Regions from separate parts of the Shewanella sp. A32 genome, predicted to be linked through region 1. Evidence: riboswitches for the same ligand, from Rfam matches in the RefSeq annotation. Region 1 holds a riboswitch; the other holds the start of a gene.
What was found. Region 1 has a riboswitch for lysine ahead of PY479_RS01210 (Na+/H+ antiporter NhaC family protein). Riboswitches for the same ligand answer to the same signal wherever they lie in the genome.
Positions count from the first base shown of each region.

Region 2: another riboswitch for lysine. It lies ahead of lysC (lysine-sensitive aspartokinase 3); the one in region 1 lies ahead of PY479_RS01210 (Na+/H+ antiporter NhaC family protein).

Region 1 covers NZ_JARFTS010000001.1:275,933-283,200, reverse strand. The annotation lists gene PY479_RS01215 (M3 family metallopeptidase) at 1-1,666, shown strand, start outside; gene PY479_RS01210 (Na+/H+ antiporter NhaC family protein) at 1,738-3,297, opposite strand; lysine riboswitch at 3,394-3,586, opposite strand; gene PY479_RS01205 (FAD-binding protein) at 3,669-4,592, opposite strand; gene PY479_RS01200 (electron transfer flavoprotein subunit beta/FixA family protein) at 4,594-5,343, opposite strand; gene PY479_RS01195 (H-NS family nucleoid-associated regulatory protein) at 5,664-6,059, shown strand; gene PY479_RS01190 (hypothetical protein) at 6,773-6,967, shown strand; gene PY479_RS01185 (hypothetical protein) at 7,042-7,268, shown strand, end outside.
Region 2 covers NZ_JARFTS010000006.1:2,089-9,356, forward strand. The annotation lists gene fusA (elongation factor G) at 1-456, shown strand, start outside; gene arcA (two-component system response regulator ArcA) at 571-1,287, opposite strand; gene PY479_RS06465 (DUF3293 domain-containing protein) at 1,803-2,234, shown strand; lysine riboswitch at 2,332-2,507, shown strand; gene lysC (lysine-sensitive aspartokinase 3) at 2,635-3,999, shown strand; gene PY479_RS06475 (succinylglutamate desuccinylase/aspartoacylase family protein) at 3,999-5,099, shown strand; gene asnC (transcriptional regulator AsnC) at 5,152-5,613, opposite strand; gene rluA (bifunctional tRNA pseudouridine(32) synthase/23S rRNA pseudouridine(746) synthase RluA) at 5,728-6,402, opposite strand; gene PY479_RS06490 (hypothetical protein) at 6,492-6,785, opposite strand; gene PY479_RS06495 (class I SAM-dependent methyltransferase) at 6,813-7,268, opposite strand, start outside.

The sequences.
Region 1 (7,268 bases):
GTTGGGGCTGAATGCCGAGCAGATAAGGCTCATTGAAGACTATCACCAGCGCTTTGTCTTGGCCGGCGCACAGTTGAGCGAAGCACAGAAACTGCAAATTCGAGTCCTCAATGAAGAACAGTCCAAGCTTACCAACGAATTCCAGCAGCGACTGCTAAGACTTACCAAAGCTAGCGCCGTGGTGATAGATGATGTGGCGCAACTTGATGGTTTGTCTGATTCCGCCATCCGCAATGCCGCCAAAGATGCCAAAGACGCAGGCTATGAAGGTAAATACCTGCTGAATATCACTAATACCACGCGACAACCGGTGTTAGCACAACTGCATAACCGCGAACTGCGTCAGAAAATCTGGCAGGCATCGGCGAACCGAGGGCTCAGCGGCGCAGATGAAACGGTATCACTGGTTGCCCGTTTGGCCCAACTGCGCGCCGAAAAAGCGCAATTGCTCGGATTTGATAATTGGGCCAGCTATCGTTTGGCACCACAAATGGCGAAAACGCCACAAGCAGTATTTGAGATGTTTGGCTCGATGGTGCCAGCGGTGGTAGCAAATACGCAGCAAGAAGCTAACGCCATTCAGGCGATGATCACCAAGACCGGCGGCAACTTCACCCTGCAGCCGTGGGATTGGGCTTATTACGCTGAAAAAGTGCGACAACAGCAATACGACTTGGATGAGAACAGCCTGAAACCCTATTTTGAATTCAATCGGGTACTGCAGGACGGCGTATTCTACACCCTTAATCAACTTTACGGCGTGACGTTTAAACCAAGACCCGATCTGCCGGTATATCATCCAGATGTAAAAGCCTGGGAAGTGTTTGATGCTGATGGCACTAGCTTGGCGATATTCTACGGTGACTATTTTGCCCGAGAAGGCAAACGTGGCGGGGCCTGGATGAGTTCTTTTGTCCGGCAAAGCACGCTACTGGGGCAAAAACCAGTGGTGGTCAATGTCATGAATATCCAGAAAGCACCTGATGGCGAACCAACGTTTGTCAGTTATGACCAGGTCACCACTATGTTCCATGAACTTGGTCATGGCACCCACGGCATGTTTTCTAATGTCACCTACCCTAGCCTCTCTGGTACCGCTGTTTCAAGAGACTTTGTCGAGTTTCCATCCACCTTTGAAGAAGATTGGGCCGGTCATCCGCAGGTGTTAGCCAACTATGCCAAGCACTATCAGACTGGTGAGCCGCTGCCGAAAGATATGCTGGACAAACTATTGCGCTCCCGTAGCTTCAACATGGGCTTTGATACGCTTGAGTATATGTCCGCTGCGTTACTGGATCTGGAATGGCATAGCCTGAGTGCAGATGCGCCCCTGCAAAATGTTGAACAGTTTGAAGCTAAAGCATTGGCAAAACATGGGGTGAATTTAGCAGCAGTACCACCACGTTATCGTTCCAGCTATTTTGCGCATTCATTCCCAGGCGGCTACAGCGCCAGTTATTACGCCTATATGTGGAGTGAGATCCTCGCGGCAGATGCCTTTGCTTATGTGCAGACACAAGGGGGACTCAATCGTGATATCGGCATGAAGTTCCGTAAGGCAATTCGTGAAGTTGGCAACAGCGTGCCACCAATGGAAGCTTATGAGAATTTCCGCGGGCAACAACCCACCACCGATGGACTGTTGAAACGCCGGGGATTGATGTAATCAATGGTTAGCATTGAGCAGTTATCGTGATAAAAAACGCAGCAGTCGCTGCGTTTTTTTATGCGGTATGACTAGTTATCGGATTTTAAGCGGAACCAGAACAACCCAATAAAAAATAACACTAAACAAGATAACAAGCCCAATGCGACCGACTCGGTATAGCCCATCACCAGATAGCCTCCCAGCGAGATAACGGCGACTAATAATGCATAAGGCAATTGCGTCATAACATGGTCAATATGGTGGCAGCTCGCGCCGGTAGAAGACAAAATAGTCGTGTCTGAAATTGGTGAGCAATGATCGCCAAATACCGAACCTGACAATACGGCTGCCATCATTGGCAACATCATCCCCTGATGCGTTCCCATCGCCATATCTGCCGCGATGGGCAACATAATGCCAAAGGTGCCCCAACTGGTGCCAGTAGCAAAAGCCGTAAACCCAGCCAGCACAAACAATACCGCTGGCAGCAGCGCAAACGGAATATTACCGCCCGCCAGACTCGCCATAAATTTACCGGTTTCCAACTGACCAATAATGCCGGAAATTGTCCATGCGAACAGCAGAATATAGATCGCTGGCAGCATCGACTTAGCCCCCACATATATGCCCAGAGCGATTTCTTTAAATGACAGTTTCTGTCGCACCGCTAATACCAAGGTGGTGAACAAACCAAGCAAGGCACCAAAAAACAATGACGAACTCACGTCGGTTTTTTCAAAGGCACCAATCACCGAAAAAGGTTTGCCTTCGCTTGAGAGCACATCAGCACCGCTGGCAATCATAAAATACAGCGTAGCAACAACCAGTACCGAAATTGGAATAAACAAACCGCCCACTTTACCGGTTTCGGCTTCTGCCAGTTCCGCGGTGGCGCCAGGAGGCACGCCTTTGGCTTCATCATAGAGTTGGCCCTTGCGCGCACTGAGTTCATGGCGTCGCATCGGACCAACATCCAACTCAAACATCGCCACAAACAACAACAGCAACAATGCAAATAAAGGATAGAAATTCATCGGGATCATCTCGACAAAAGCGGTTAGATGTCCCATCGAAGTCACACCATGCGTCGTCAGAATGCCACCAATCAACGCGATGATATAAGCCCCCCAACTGGATACCGGGGAGATCACACATACCGGTGCTGCTGTCGAATCCAGCAAATAGGCCAATTTAGCCCGGGAAATATAATAACGGTCAGTCAGCGGTTTGCAGATACTGCCAACCACCAGACTATTGAAGTAATCATCAATAAACACCACACATCCGAGAAACATCGTGAGTAACTTAGCGTCGCGGCGTTTGCGAATGTGCTGTTTAGCCCAGTTTGCGAAAGCACGGGCAGAACCACTGACGGTGATCAGCGCCGTGATCATTCCCAGCACAATCAGAAAACCTAAGATATACAGGTTCCAGCTATTCGGTGCACCATTGCTCCAGAATAAGCCAGACACCTTGTCACTGAGATAAATAGCAGAGTCAGTCACTGACCATTGATTCAGTAAAAGCGTACCAATAAGAATACCAACGCCAAGCGATAACAACACCTTACGCGTCATGATCGCCAGGATGATTGCCACCACTGGGGGCAAAAGAGAAAGTGCCGAATCGGCATAACTGAGTACTGTCATTTTTAATATATTCTTGTGTGACCGGCGGGAGGCACAAAAAGGTAGGTCACAGACATTACTGTGTTGAATACCTGGCCGATCATAGATGATCGACGTCTTTTCAGTAGCGCTCCACGGCAGTTAATTCGACTATTGCTAGCCTACCATGGCAGTGCTGCCCCTATTCGGGAACAGCCCCAACAGCGGAATTGATCGTTCCAGCTGTTTCGGCACCGGATCCTTTCGCGGCACATTAAACGGTATCACCCAGCTTGCCGTTACTTATATCAGGTGCGCCTCTACTTCTCAGATCGCCAGCAGGCGTGAGGCAGATAATAAAAAAGGCAGCAAGGGTGCTGCCCGTTGCTGCCTATCCTGACGCAGATATTGAATTAAATCAACTCTGCCAATCTTGGCAACGCCTCAAACAAGTCAGCCTCCAGACCATAATCCGCAACCTGGAAAATTGGCGCTTGTGGATCCTTGTTGATGGCGACAATAACTTTCGAGTCCTTCATACCCGCCAAGTGCTGAATAGCCCCGGAAATTCCAACCGCAATATACAGTTCAGGAGCGACAATCTTACCGGTTTGTCCGACCTGTAGATCATTGCTGATATAACCCGCGTCCACGGCAGCACGAGAAGCCCCCACTGCACCACCGAGTTTATCGGCAAGCGTTTCTAACATAGCAAAATTTTCGGCACTTCCCAGCGCACGACCACCGGAGATGACGACTCTGGCATTACCAAGTTCTGGTCGTTCGGATACCGCCATGGTATGGGATAACTCATGGCACACAGATGCCACCACCTGATCGATTACCACTACATCGGCATTTGCGTCGCTGGTTATGGCATCAAAAGCACTGACGCGAACAGTCGCAACCTTCACCGCATCTAGGCTTTTCACGGTTTCCAACGCATTACCTGCATATATCGGGCGCACGAAAGTATCAGCATCAACAACTTTAATGATTTCGGACACCATCGCGACATCCAGCAATGCTGCGACTCGAGGTAACAGATCTTTGCCTGCCGAAGAGGCCGCCGCCAACACATGGCTATGCCCAACGGCAATATTGGCGACCAGCTTGGCCAGATTATCCGCAAACTGTGCTTGATAAACCGCATTATCTGCGACTAATACCCGCTTAACACCGTGCAATTTGGCCGCCGTATCGACGACCGTCGCGCAATCACTGCCGGCAACCAATACTTCAATTTCATCAGCCAGATTTATGGCGGCAGCCACCACCTTGGCAGTCTCAGCTTTCAGGCTGACATTATCATGTTCGGCAATTACTAATACGGTCATCTCAGATCACCTTTGCTTCATGTTTCAGCTTATCTACCAGTTCCTCGACAGAGGACACCATCACCCCAGCTTTGCGTTCAGCAGGCGGAGTCACTGACAGTATCTGCTGGTGTTGTTTTAGTGTTACGCCCAGTTCAGCGGCAGTAACGGTGTCCAATGGTTTCCGTTTGGCTTTCATAATATTTGGCAGCGATGCATAGCGTGGCTCATTGAGACGCAAATCGGCGGTCACTATGGCGGGCAGCGGTAATGTCAATGTTTGTACGCCACCATCAATTTCACGGTTCACGGTCAGTTGTCCACCATCGACATGGAGTTCTGAAGCAAAGGTGGCCTGCGGCACATCCAGTAAAGCCGCCAGCATCTGACCAGTCTGATTGTTATCACCATCAATGGACTGCTTGCCCAGCAAAATAAGGTCTGCCTGTTCCCGTAACTGTACTGCCTGGAGCACTTTAGCGACGGATAAAGGTGATAACACTTCATCAGTTTCAACCAAAATAGCGCGGTCAGCCCCCAAAGCCATTGCGGTACGTAATTGTTCTTGAGCCACTTTGGGACCGATACTCACAACCAACACTTCGTCGGCTTTTCCGGCTTCTTTAAGACGGACCGCTTCTTCTACGGCAATTTCACAAAAAGGATTGAGCGCCATTTTAACATTGGCGGTGTCTACCGCTGTATGCTCGGCATTGACTCGAATGTTAACGTTGGCATCTACCACACGTTTTACGGGTACCATTACTTTCATAGGAACGTCCTTCGCTGCACTCGTAACAAATGTTTTGATAATACCGGAGTTCCCGTCAGGGTGCCTCCTGTTTGCAGCAACTCTATGCTACGTTTACGTTCACGTCAATATAATTTAAACAGGTGTTTTATTTTCAATTTATTGAAGGTAATTTCTAATCGCTGAAAAATACGTGCTGAATTTAAGTCTAAAAAATATGGGAATTAAAAAAAATCGCCAATTAACAGAATTTCATTTGATCCATTTAAGTAATGTTTCTATTATTCGCAATGGTGTCTTTTTAAATCCCAAGTTTTATAAGAAGTGGAATCAAAATAAATATGAGCGAATTTCTTGAAATATTGACTCACGCACGTCGTTTTAAGGCAGCGGTTAAAGATCTTAGCGTTGAAGAACTACGTGATCTTGCCAGTAAACTGGAAAAAATCGTAACTGAACGCGAAGAAGAAGCTGCTGAAGAAGCCAAAGCTCAGGCAGATCGTCTGGCTAAAATTGAAGAAATCCGTCAGCAGATGGAATCCGTTGGTCTTTCTGTTGAAGATTTAGGTGTTGTAACTGCAGTTAAACCGACTAAAAAACGTGCACCGCGTCCGGCAAAGTATAAAATTGAAGTTGCTGGCGAAACTATTACTTGGACCGGTCAAGGCCGTATGCCAACTGTCTTTAAAACTGAAGTTGAAAAAGGTCGCTCAATGGATGATTTTCTCATCGACTAACAGCGCCAAGTATTTAAAAGCCCCGCTAATCGGGGTTTTTTTATATCTAATGCCCGTACTTTAATAAAACATTATATATTTATAATACTTACAATTAGTCATTGTTTTTTACATCGTTTGCGCAATAACAGTACTGCTGTCATATTCACTTAAAAAGGTCATTCCATTGATGAACTGCAGATGTTCACTGTGACGCTTTGCGCCCTAGCCTATATGGCCTCTCAGGCTAAACCCCGCCAACTCAATGACAACTCAGCGGATAACCGCGTTAAGCTATCTGCCCTGTTGCGGTAGTCAGCCAGTGCACTGCATGATGCCATCCGGCTAATAGAAAATAATAAATTTATCAAAATCGTTGCAGGAAATGACATCCCGATAAATGGCTATGAAATTAATCTATCCGGTTATCGAATTTACCCAAAATTTATTGACCACTATGCAGAATAGGCGCTTGTACAAACGCAAAAGCTAAACACATTTTCGCCGCCGATATATAAAATAAAACCTATCGAAGGTAATGCAGCTAATTGGCACTAATCACACAGAAAAGGAATGGATTTCTCAGATATATCCCGATAAAAGAGCATAAAGAATGGCTTTACTGCCGTACAAAGTGCTTACTTAGATGGAATATTTCAGGGTGCAGCAGAGTCTTTATCACTGGTAGATAAAACGTAAATGAGGTGGTATATAAATCCCGAACTAAGCAATTTATGGCCTTTAATAAAGGTAAATCGGCTCAGGATTATCCGACGGCTTTAATGGGCGTTATCGCCCTTATCTGCCAGGCGGTTAGTGTTGCCCGTTGGTATAATGACCGCGTTACCAAAGCCAAGGATTATTCAGAAGACATTCCAGCCGCAGCAGTTAATATCGCACTTAAACAGTTAAATAATATAAGAGCATAAGCGGTAATATTTAATGGTGGCATTCTTAACAATAAATTAAGAGCAGCGCAGTTATTAAGCGACAAAACCCGGCTATGCAGCTATTAGGATCGGTGCAGGAATTTGCACGCATCAACGCACTGGCAAGCTATCGACCACAACGGGGATTGCCGTTAAATTTTCCTGCAGCGCCAGAGGTCAGAGATGAGTCCTCGGCTGCCAATGTATCCTTATCGCAACTGCACCACCGGGAACGAGCGCTCCGAAAAGTCCAGCGCTGGTCGCAGCCTCAGCGAGCCGATGAACCGATTGGTCAGGCATT
Region 2 (7,268 bases), on a different contig from region 1:
TCTATGATGAAAGAAGGCCCTCTAGCAGGCTTCCCTGTACTGGACGTAGAAGTTGAACTGATTGATGGTGCTTACCACGCAGTTGACTCATCAGCTATCGCGTTTGAAATTGCTGCGAAGGCTGCGTTCCGTCAGACTATGCCAAAAGCGGGTCCACAGCTGCTGGAACCTATCATGAAGGTTGACGTGTTCACTCCAGACGCTAACGTCGGTGATGTGATTGGTGACCTGAACCGTCGTCGCGGCATGATCAAGGATCAGGAAGCTGGCCTGACTGGCGTACGCGTTAAGGCTGACGTGCCATTGGCTGAAATGTTCGGTTATATCGGTACTCTGCGTACAATGACTTCAGGTCGTGGTCAGTTCTCTATGGAGTTCTCACACTACGCTGCATGTCCTGCCAACGTTGCAGAAAAAGTTATTGCTGAAACCAAAGCTAAAAAAGCTGCTAAATAAGCTTGCTTAGTGAAGAAAAAACCCGCCATTTGGCGGGTTTTTTTATGACAAAAATAATTGATAAAAAAGCCAGCTAATCGCTGGCTTCATAAAAATCTAGTTCAGATGGAACAATTAAGCTTCCAGATGACCACAGAAACGATAACCTTCCCCATGGATAGTAGCGATGATTTCCGGAGTATCCTGATGGCTTTCAAAGTGCTTACGGATGCGGCGGATAGTTACGTCCACAGTACGGTCGTGTTGTTTCAGTTCACGTCCTGTCATTTTCATCAGCAGTTCTGCACGAGTCAGAATTTTGCCAGGGTTTTCCACAAAGTGGAGCATGGCACGAAATTCGCTACGCGGCAGCTTATAAGATTCACCCTCTGGGCTGACCAGCGAACGGCTGTTAATGTCCAAACTCCAGCCATTGAAGTTATAGCTATCAACCGCAGATTTTTCTTCCGGCTCAGTGCCCGCTGTGGTAACACGTGTCAACAGGTTACGCGCGCGAATGGTTAATTCTCGTGGATTGAATGGTTTGGTGATGTAATCATCTGCACCGATTTCCAACCCCAGGATTTTATCCACTTCGTTGTCACGGCCAGTGAGGAAAATCAAACCGATATTATTGATTTCACGCAGTTCCCGTGCGAGCAATAACCCATTTTTACCGGGCAGGTTGATATCCATAACGACCAAGTTAATCTTGTTATCCTGTAAGGCTTTGTGCATTTCTGCGCCATCATTGGCTTCAGTAACAACGTATCCTTCAGCTTCGAAAATACTTCTCAGCGTGTTACGGGTAACTGCTTCATCTTCTACGATAAGAATGTGCGGGTTCTGCATATCATGTACCTAATAAATCAGATTGTTCTAACCACGAGCGGAGCTCATGTTCAATTGCTTTCTATGAATCCTGATGACTTCATTCCAGTACTGGTGAAACCAAATTACATTGTCGGCACTGCATGATTAGTTGAATTTTGGCATACGGTTGTTACCAGTACGCGAATTGTATTAACTGAGATATCCAGAGATGAAATTAGTTCCTGATTTCCATAGATATCCAGTTTATTTTCCTTCGGATGCTTAAGCGCACCACAAAGGGCTTTGGTCAGACATCGTGACCGCTATGTCCAGCGGCCAGCACAAACATGACCGATTTGTGATGAGTATTAACATTGTACTCTTATTGTGCATTTGTTAACAAATGAAATGTTAACAAATGCTGTTGGTATTCAGCCGAGAGTCAGCAAAATTTCGTAAAGTAACATCAATTTTATGACACAGTGTTTCAGAGACTAGGTGAGTGCCTCAGCTTTTGTTAAACTGGCGCCGGTTACTTCAGGGGCTACTGATTGATGAATGACGGATTAGAACAACTTTGGCAACACTACCTGGATTGCTGCTTTCTTCTTACACAGCCATTGTCCTCTGCTTTACCCTTTGCCATCATTACCGCACATAACCCGCAAGGGCAAGAGTTAGAACCCTGTCAAAATCGACTTTTAGATCGTGCCTTACAACGCGATATTGAGCAGTTATTGGTGCCATACCGGGTAATCATTGGTACTGCGCCAGATCACAGCCATATGGAGAAAAGTTGGGTGCTGTTTGTCAGTCACGAGCAAGCAAGTGAATTAGCCAGTAAGTATCAACAGAATGCATATTACTATGTGCAGGAAGATGTCCTTTATCTGGTGTCGTGTCGGGACAGTCGACAAACAGAAGTGATGGGGCCGTTCAGTCAGCGGGTTCATATCGTCTCAGAGTTGCCTGAATTTTGTGACTGAATTTTACTAATCTTCGCAGAAAGTTGGCAGCGAAGAAATTATCGTTGACTTAGTGCGTCTATTGTTGGTAATGTCGGCGTCCCCGCTTTAATCGCGGGGAAACAGAAGAGGAGCGTTAACTAGGTAGTGAACTCGAGGAGGCCAATCTCCGATAACGGTTCATGAGGGAGATTAACGCCGAGGCTACAGGATCATCTGGCGGATCCTCTGGTCGGTTGTTCAGGCTGAATCCTGATGACTGTCACCTTTTTATGGTGGAGAGCTTCTGGTGAGGATCATTTTCCCTTTCTCAGGGTGCCTTTGTATCAGCACCAGGCTCTTCGAACGAATTTTGTTCGGGGCTGATTATGAATTCAATGTTATTTCTCCTGTTATCTCCTTGTCCTAGGGAGGTAAGGTAATGTCTCTCGTTGTTGCTAAATTTGGTGGTACATCTGTCGCGGATTATTTTGCGATGGGACGCTGCGCCGATATCGTACTGGCTAATCCTGCCACCCGCTTAGTTGTCGTGAGTGCCTCTAGTGGGGTCACTAATCTGTTGGTGGAATTAGCACAACCTGGTGTAACTGAACCACAGCGGTTAGCGGTACTAAAGAAAATTGCCGCCATTCAATATGCGATTGTGGATAAATTACCGCGCAATGATGATGTTGCCGCCGACGTTGACGCGCTACTCACTCGGGTAGATGTACTGAGTCAGCAGTTGCTAAAAAATACCGATAAAGCAATCATCGATGATCTGCTGTCGTTAGGAGAGCGGTGTTCATCTGTATTGTTTGCTGCTGTATTACGGGAAAAGGGGGCGAAGGCCAGTGCGTTTGATGTGCGCCAGGTAATGCGTACCGATAGCAACTTCGGCAGAGCAGAACCGCAGATTACGGAGATCCGTCAATTAGCGCAAGCGCAATTGCTGCCGCAGCTTAGTGAGCAGTTACTTGTGACTCAAGGCTTTATCGGTGCTGATGCAAATAACTGTACCACTACCTTGGGGCGGGGTGGCAGCGATTACTCGGCCGCATTGCTGGCTGAAGCATTAGATGCTAACGCTGTTGAAATCTGGACCGATGTCGCCGGTATTTATACTACCGATCCGCGTTTAGCACCTAACGCCAGACCTATCCCAGAGATCAGTTTCAATGAAGCCGCTGAGATGGCAACATTTGGTGCGAAGGTGTTGCATCCGGCAACAATTTTGCCTGCGGTAAGACAGCAAATTCAAGTTTTCGTCGGCTCCAGTAAAGAACCTGAAAAAGGGGGAACCTGGATCCGTCATCAGGTGGAAAATCCACCGGTGTACCGCGCGGTAGCCTTGCGACGTGATCAAACATTGTTGAACCTGCATAGCTTGCAGATGCTGCATGCTCAAGGTTTTTTGGCGGAAACTTTTGCAACGCTGGCGCGCCATAAGATATCGGTAGATTTGATCACTACCTCAGAAGTGAACGTATCACTGACACTGGATAAAACCGGTTCTGAGTCCAGTGGCCAGGGATTATTGACGGAAGCGCTGCTGCAGGAGCTATCACAACACTGCCGTGTGCGGGTTGAGGATAAATTGGCACTGGTGGCGATTATTGGTAACCGTATTGCGACTACTGCGGGTATCTGTCAGCAGGTCTTTGGCGTGTTAGCATCGCACAATGTCCGAATGATATGCCAGGGCGCCAGTCCTCATAACCTATGTGTATTGGTGCATGAGGCAGAAGCAGCGGATGTTGTTGCGGCATTGCACCGTTCGCTATTTGAAAACGTCGAGCAAGTCTGATGCAGCCTGAGCGGTTATCGGTAGGTGAACTGGCCGCGGGACAACCGCTGACAGTACCGGTATATCGGTTTATTGGCACTGATGCCTCAGCCCCATCCGTGTATATTCAGGCGAATGTGCATGGTGCCGAAGTGCAGGGTAACGCGGTTATCCTGCAGTTGCTGCGTTATTGGCAAGCGCACCCACCGAAAGGCAATGTCACGCTGGTACCTTTAGCAAATCCGCTAGGGATTAACCAGAAAAGCGGTGAATTTACCCTCGGACGCTTTGATCCCATCAGTGGTGAGAACTGGAATCGACAATATCTGGATAATCAGTTGCCGCTGGCGCAGTGGGTTAGCGAACATTATCACCTTGCAGACGCTGAGTTGGTCAGCGCCTATCGCCAGGCGCTACAGACTAACCTGCAGCGGCGTCTGCAAAGTCCTTGGGGGGTGACGACCGGACAACGGCTGGCTTACACGTTACAGCTGATGGCGAGTGAGGCTGATATTGTGCTAGACCTGCATACGGGGCCGAAATCTTGTCAGCATCTGTATTGTCCGGCATATCAGCAACAGGCTGCGAAAGAGTTTTCAATTCCGTTTACCCTGTTTATTCCCAATCTTTTTGGCGGAGCCATGGATGAAGCGATCTTCTGTCCCTGGTGGCGGTTAACCGATTACCTGGCGTCTCAACAGCGAAAGTTGGCGGTGCCTGTGGCCGCATTTACGCTGGAGCTGGGGAACCAGGAGTTGATCGATATGGCGCAGGCACACCAGGATGCACAGAATATTCTGGCATTCTTGCACTGCCGTGGTGTTGTGGCCGAAGCCATTGCACCTCTGGAAATGAAACGTTACGGTTGTTATTTGCACAACTATCGTAAATTTCACGCACCAAGAGCCGGACTAGTGCAATACCTTGCAGCTCCGGGCGCTTTGGTTAAGGCTGGTGAGCCATTGGTGCGGTTGTTAAGACTGGATTTAGCGATTGATGAACAGGAGCAGTTATTGACCGCACCTGAAGATGGCGCAGCAATTTTACATTTTGCCTCGGCAGCAGTGCAGCAAGGCACTGAGCTATACAAAATAATGACGCAGCTGTTCGAGGTCGATTGAGCCAACAACAAAAGGCCGAATTAACGACCTTTTGTTTTTTGAGATCAGTTTGTTACGGTTTTACTGCGCGTACAATCGGATTTTGCAGACTGATTAATGTTTCAGTCGATTGAATTTCATCAATCGACTGTATGCGATTGATTAACACGTGCTGCAGCGCTTCGATAGATTGGCACATCACCTTCACAAAGATGCTGTAATTACCGGTGGTGTAATACGCTTCCACAACTTCTTCCAAGGCATTGAGCTTGGAAATCGCCGCAGGGTAGTCACCTGCACTCTTCAGGTTAATCCCGATAAAACAGCACACGTCGTAACCCAAGGCTTTTGGGTTTACGGTGATTTGGGCCCCAATGATAATGCCAGCCTGCTTCATCTTTTCCACCCGAACGTGGATGGTACCGGCACTTACGTTGAAACGTTTAGCCAGTTCTGCGAAGGGCGTGCGTGCATCCTGCATCAGCGCCTCAAGGATTTGGTTATCCAGTTGGTCTCTTTGAAATGATGTATCCACAATCACTTGCCTTTAGTTTTTTTTATCAAGCATAAATTTACGTTTTTTATTGTTCATTTACCAGAGAACATCGCAATTTTATGCCAAATGTCCTGTAAAGAAATAATTCAACGGCTACTGTCCAGCCATTGGCAGGCAGAACGGCACTGGTGAATTAAATGTCATGACTTCGCCAGAATATGGGTGTTTAAAACTTAGCTGTGCCGCATGGAGGAGCAACCTTGGTGCTAACGCTTTGGTGTCGGCATCCGCATAAAAGCCGTCACCCAGAATCGGGTGCCCCAACGACATCATATGCACACGCAGTTGATGCGACCTGCCGGTTATCGGTGTCAGTTTTACCAGAGTCGAACGTTGACCGTAAGAAATCACTTCATAATGTGTGACCGAAGGTTTACCTATTTCATAATCGACTTTTTGGCGAGGGCGGTTCGGCCAGTCACAGATCAGTGGCAGATCAACCGTACCATTATGTTCGAGTCGGCCAGCAATACGGGCATAGTAGATTTTATGTGTTTCACGATCCTGAAACTGTCGTTTCAGCTCACGTTCTGCGTTGCGTCGTAATGCCAGAACAATAAGCCCCGAGGTCGCCATATCGAGGCGATGTACCACCTGCGCTTGTGGGTGTAGCTGCAATACGCGGCTAAACACACTGTCATAATGTTCGGCTGCCCGTCCAGGAACGGAAAGTAACCCTGAAGGCTTATTGATCACTATGATATCTCGGTCCTGATAAAGAATATCAAGCCAAGGGAGTCGGGGTGGATTATAGGTAAAATCGCTCATCTGGCAGGCCTCCTGCGAACGGACCGCAAATTTACCTGTGAGCGTCAGAGGATGCAAGTACCGGCGTGATTAACACCTGGCTTTAGCCATCAGGCAAAGCTATTACCCGCCAGATGCATAATACAAAAGGTCCATACGACGAACGCTAATGTCCCATGCACAAAGGCATAAAATGCTTGGTCCAGTCGTTTCAGACCCCCGGCATCCCAAATGAGATAGAGATGTAGTCCCAGCACCAGCGGAAATAGCAGGAGCAATATCACCAACGCAAATTGGCTGGTATCTCCAAAAATTGCGTGTCCCAGCAGCGACCAGCACACCATTAACGCGGTGATTATCGGCGGCATCGCCAACCGGTATTGCTCCGGGTAGGGAAAAAACATGTGCTGCGTCCTTTAATGTCGTTGCCATTAGCTCTGAGCCAGATTGACAGCAATCAGTTGTGCTTTTTGCTGTGGCTCTCCCTCACTACAGAGCTTTCCCTCAAAGTAATGCAATGTTTGCAATTTGGCAAATGTGTGAAGTAACTCAAAATCCTGGAGCAGGAAATCCGGGTTACTTGGTTTACCAAATTCGGCTTGTCGTTTATTAAAGGTTTCGTAAAACAGCAGGCCATTTTCATCAAGTCGGTCTGCTATCCAGTTCATTAACGGTCGATGTAAATAGTTAACTACTAGCACAACATCAAAGACCGTCAGTGCTGGAGGGGCGTTTCCTTCTAAATCTGCCTGAACAAAATGACAATGAGGGAAGGCGGTTTGTAGATTGTCAAAAGCCGCAGCGTTACGGTCGACGAAAGTAACTTCCGCTCCATGCTCTGCAAACCAAGCACCATTGCGACCAGAACCACAGGCTAAATCTAGGAC